DNA from 2 places in the Massilia sp. DJPM01 genome. Region 2 is predicted to be linked to the other one. Evidence: predicted binding sites of a transcription regulator. Region 2 holds the regulator's gene; the other holds the start of a gene.
The links. The regulator LexA, encoded in region 2, represses DNA repair genes until DNA is damaged. The targets are predictions, from matches to a motif close to ACTGTATNNNNATACAGT.
Positions count from the first base shown of each region.

Region 1: a site for LexA is predicted at 1,356-1,373, ahead of dinB (DNA polymerase IV). Genes of this name have one in related genera too.

Region 1 is NZ_JAQOZV010000015.1:35,647-37,847, reverse strand. It holds gene PO883_RS12035 (recombination-associated protein RdgC) at 1-106, opposite strand, end outside; gene dinB (DNA polymerase IV) at 254-1,306, opposite strand; gene PO883_RS12025 (TetR/AcrR family transcriptional regulator) at 1,432-2,121, opposite strand.
Region 2 is NZ_JAQOZV010000019.1:74,342-76,542, forward strand. It holds gene PO883_RS14340 (tetratricopeptide repeat protein) at 136-861, shown strand; gene lexA (transcriptional repressor LexA) at 896-1,531, opposite strand; gene PO883_RS14350 (DUF29 domain-containing protein) at 1,664-2,110, shown strand.

The DNA of each region.
Region 1 (2,201 bases), on a different contig from region 2:
TGGTGGCCGGAACAAAACTCATGGGCGCCAGCGCCGCTTCGAGTTGCTCAGGAGTGAATGCCCACGGTGCGGGAAGGCGGTAAATCTGAAGATTCTTGAACCACATTGTGCTTTACCTTGTTTGAGTCAGTATTTACAGCGGGATGAAGCAGGAAGGCGCGGCGAGCCGCTTTCACCTCCTGCGTAACGGCCTGCCACGGGGGCAGGACTTGCGTCGTCCGCGACAAATCATCTGTGCGAAGGGAACGACATTTTACACGTCCGCATCGGCGAACAGGCTTAACTGTTCGAGGTTTTCGGCCTCGCCCAGGCGCACCCCGACGCCCAGCAAGCGCACAGGCTGCTTGCCGCGCGCATAGCCGGTTTCCATCAGTCTGGCGTATTGCCCCATGTGTGGCGCGGTGCCAACACATTCCACGGTGGTCTGGTGAAAATCGGCGAATTTGAGTTTAACGAACAGCTTTTGCACGCTTTTCTGGGCCCCGGCGCGGGCAATGCGCGCGTTCAGGTTGTCGAACAGTTCCGGCAGCAGGCCGATGCAGGCCGCCAGGTCCGGCACGTCCGGGGTATAGGTTTCCTCGACGCTGACCGACTTGCGTTCGCGCTCGTTGCAGACGGCGCGGTTGTCGATGCCGCGGCATAAATCGTGCAGCCGGGTGCCGAAGCTGCCGAAATGGTGTTGCAGTTCGAGCAGGGTCCAGCTGCGCAGGTCGGCGCAGGTTTGCACGCCCAAGTTGTTGAGTTTGGCGGCGGTGACCTTGCCGACGCCGTGCAGTTTTTTGACCGGCAAGGCGGCGACGAAGGCGTCCACCTCGTCCGGGCGCACCAGCCACAGGCCGTCGGGCTTGTTCCAGTCGCTGGCGATCTTGGCCACGAACTTGTTGGGCGCCACCCCGGCCGAGGCGGTGATGCCGACGGTCTCGACAATGCGCTTGCGGATTTCCTGCGCGATCAGGGTGGCGCTGCCCTTGCAATGGGGCGAGTCGGAGACGTCAAGATAGGCTTCGTCGAGCGAGAGCGGCTCGACCAGGTCGGTGTAGTCGCCGTAGATGGCCAGGATCTGGCGCGAGGCGATGCGGTATTTTTCCATGGCCGGCGGGATCACCACCAGGGCGGGGCACAGCTTGAGGGCCTGGGCGGTGGCCATGGCCGAGTGGATGCCGTAGCGCCGCGCTTCATAGTTGCAGGTGGCCACCACGCCGCGCTGGCCCGGCTGGCCGCCAACGGCCAGCGGCACCTCGCGCAGGGCGGGATTGTCGCGCATTTCGACGGCTGCGTAAAAGCAGTCGCAGTCGCAATGGATGATTTTTCGGGCTGGGGCGTTCACGCTCTGGTGTGCCCGGTTGAGGGCCACTACTGTAATTGCATACAGTATTCACTGAAATGGGATTTGTTGCAAGCTGGAAGGACGCGCAGGCGCACGCGAGGGGGCTAACTCAGGTGGCTGCGGATCATCGCCAGCGTGCTATCGGCAAAATCATCCACATGCACCTTGGCCGCCCGGTACTTCCAGCGCTTGATATACCAGTCCTGGAACATGGCCACGATATGCGCCGCCAGCAAATCCGGCCGCCCGGCCGGCACCGGTGTGAGCTGGCTGATCATCTCGGCAATCTCGGCCTGGATCGACAGCTCCGAATTTTTCGCCATGCCGCGCTGCTCGAAACTGAGCACGCGCGAATCCATGTACACGAAGTAAAACCACGGCTGCAAGATCTCGGACAGGTAAATCGTCGCCCGCACCAGCGATTCGAGCCGCTCCAGCGGCGCCTGCACATGCTGGAACATGCGCGGCAATTCCTGGCTGGCATGGCGCACCACGTCCTCGATCATTTCCGCCAGCTGATCCTTGCTTTCGATGTAGCCGTACAGCCCGCCCATCGACAAGCCCGTCTCGCGGCACAGGTCGCGCAAGCTCATCGCGCGAAAGCCGACCTCGTTGGCGAGGCGGAACGTTGCGGCAAAGATTTTTTCCATGTTTTCCAGCGCCGGCTTGCGGCGCTTGACGCCGATCCGCTCGGCGTGGTGGTCAACAATGTAGGCCCAGATGGTGTCGCCGTTGAGCGGCGTCATCTTTTCAAACTGGGCAAAGTCGAAGCGGGTGGACACCAGCGTTCCCATATGTGCATCTACCGCTAGAGTTGGTTTCGGGAATGATTATAGCTCGTTAAAACCACACATCAATTCAAAGCGCAAAACAA
Region 2 (2,201 bases):
GCACTCTTGTTTCGCTTGCTCATAAGTAGTGATAAGTGTTGCAAAAAATAATACTTTACGGCAAAGCGGTGTCCCTGTCGAGCCGCACCAATCCGGTTATGATGCGCATCCGGACATCCCATCGTGAGACGTGCAATGAAGAAATCCCTGTTTTGCCTGGCATTGATGCTGGGCGGCGTGGCGCAAGCGGACGAGCTGGCCGACGCCAACGCCTTGTTCGCGAAAAAATCGTATCCGCAAGCGCTGCAGCTCTACACCAAGCTGGCCAACGCCGGCAATGCCGAAGCCCAGTTGCACATGGGCGAAATGTATTTTTACGGCGAGGCGGGGACGGTGGACCTGGCCAAGGCCGAAGCCTGGTTCAAGAAATCGGCGGCCAAGGGCAACAAGACCGCCGCCGGCTCGCTCGCGATGATCAACAAGCGCGCAACGCGGCGCGCCGAGCTTGATTACTGGATATCCAAATACGATGGCGCCGAGCTCAGCGCGGGCCAGTTCCGCTGCCCGGTGCCGCGCATTCCGGCCATGTCGAAGCAGAACGATGAAATCGAGAGCGTGTCGGCCAAGGTCGCGGCCTGGCAGGATTGCTACAACGGCTTCGTGCGCAACCTCAACGAGGCCAGTCCGCTGACCAAGCGCATTCCCAAGGAGGTGGCCGACCTGCTGACCAAGGACGAAGCCGAACAGTCGCGCGTGCATCTGGAAGGCGTGTATGCCGGCATCGCCGAAAACGCCAAGGTCTCGGCCAAGCTGGTGCTGGCCGACTTCGGCGCCTGGCGCAGTGCCACCGACGCCTATATCAAGGAACACAACCGGATCGTCACCGAAGCGGCGACGACGGCGCCGCGCAAGGGCGACTAGACGGCACGGGCGCAGTGGAACAGCGCCCGCACGCTCAGTTCCAGCTGCGCATCAATCCTACCGCGAGGCCTTCGAGCGCGAACTCGTCGGTCGCCGGATCGACATGGATGACCTTGAAGTCCGGATTTTCCGGCAGCAGTTCGATCAGCGAGCCGGTCTTTTTGTAGCGCTTGACGGTGACATCGTCACCGATCCGGGCCACCACGATCTGGCCATTCTTGGCGCTGTCGACCTTTTTGACGGCCAGCAGGTCGCCATCCATGATGCCGGCGTCGCGCATCGACCAGCCACGCACCTTGAGCAGGAAATCGGGACGCGCCGAGAACATCGCCGGGTCCACGCTGTAGGTCGCTTCCACATGCTCCTGCGCGAGGATGGGCGAACCGGCAGCCACGCGCCCAACCAGCGGCAGCGATATCAGCAGGTTCGGCGGCGGCATGGCAATGGCGTCGACGCTGGCGCCGATCAGGCGGATGCCGCGCGAGGTGCCGGGCGAAATTTCGATGGCGCCCTTGCGCGCGAGCGCCTGCAGATGCTCTTCGGCCGCGTTGGCCGACTTGAAGCCCAGTTCATTGGCGATCTCGGCACGGGTGGGAGGAAAGCCCGTGTTCTCGATCGCATCCTTGATCAGGTTGAGGATTTGTTCTTGCCGTGGTGTGAGCTTGATCATCGGTATGCGGGACTGTGTATATGGACAGACTGTATTTTTGTACAGTATTTCGCGCAATGCAAGGGTTAATTGGCCGAACAGGCGAATTATTTGCGATGGGCGCTGTCCAACAAGCAGCGGAGGAGGTGCGTCATGGGTCGGCGTGAGGTTCCACGGGTGAGTTATGAGGAGGATTTTGTGCTGTGGCTTGAGCCGCAAGTGAGTTTGTTGCGCGCGCGCCAGTTCGGGCAGCTTGATATCGACAATCTGGTAGAGGAGCTTGAGGGCATGACCGGCCGTGATCGCAGGGAGCTAAGCAGCCGCCTGAAGGTGGTGGCGATTCACCTGCTTGAGTGCCAATATCAGCCCAAGCGTAAGTCAAGCAGCTGGCTAAATACGCTTGCCCACCAGCGTGACGAAATCGCACAGTTGTTGCAAGACAGTCCCAGTCTTGTTCGTGACATTCCAGCACTTGCCAGGCGCCGCTATCGGCAAGCCGTACTGGCTGCGGCGCGAGAAACCCGCCTGCCCCCAAAGGCATTTCCAACCGAACTCCCCTACAGCGCAGCCCAACTGCTGGACGACGACTTCGTGCCGTGAACAGTGCCCGATCGCACAAGTGCCGCACTGCGTCCTTGATTGTTGCTGCATTACACGCTATAATTGCCGGCTTTCCCTTCCCACACTCGTC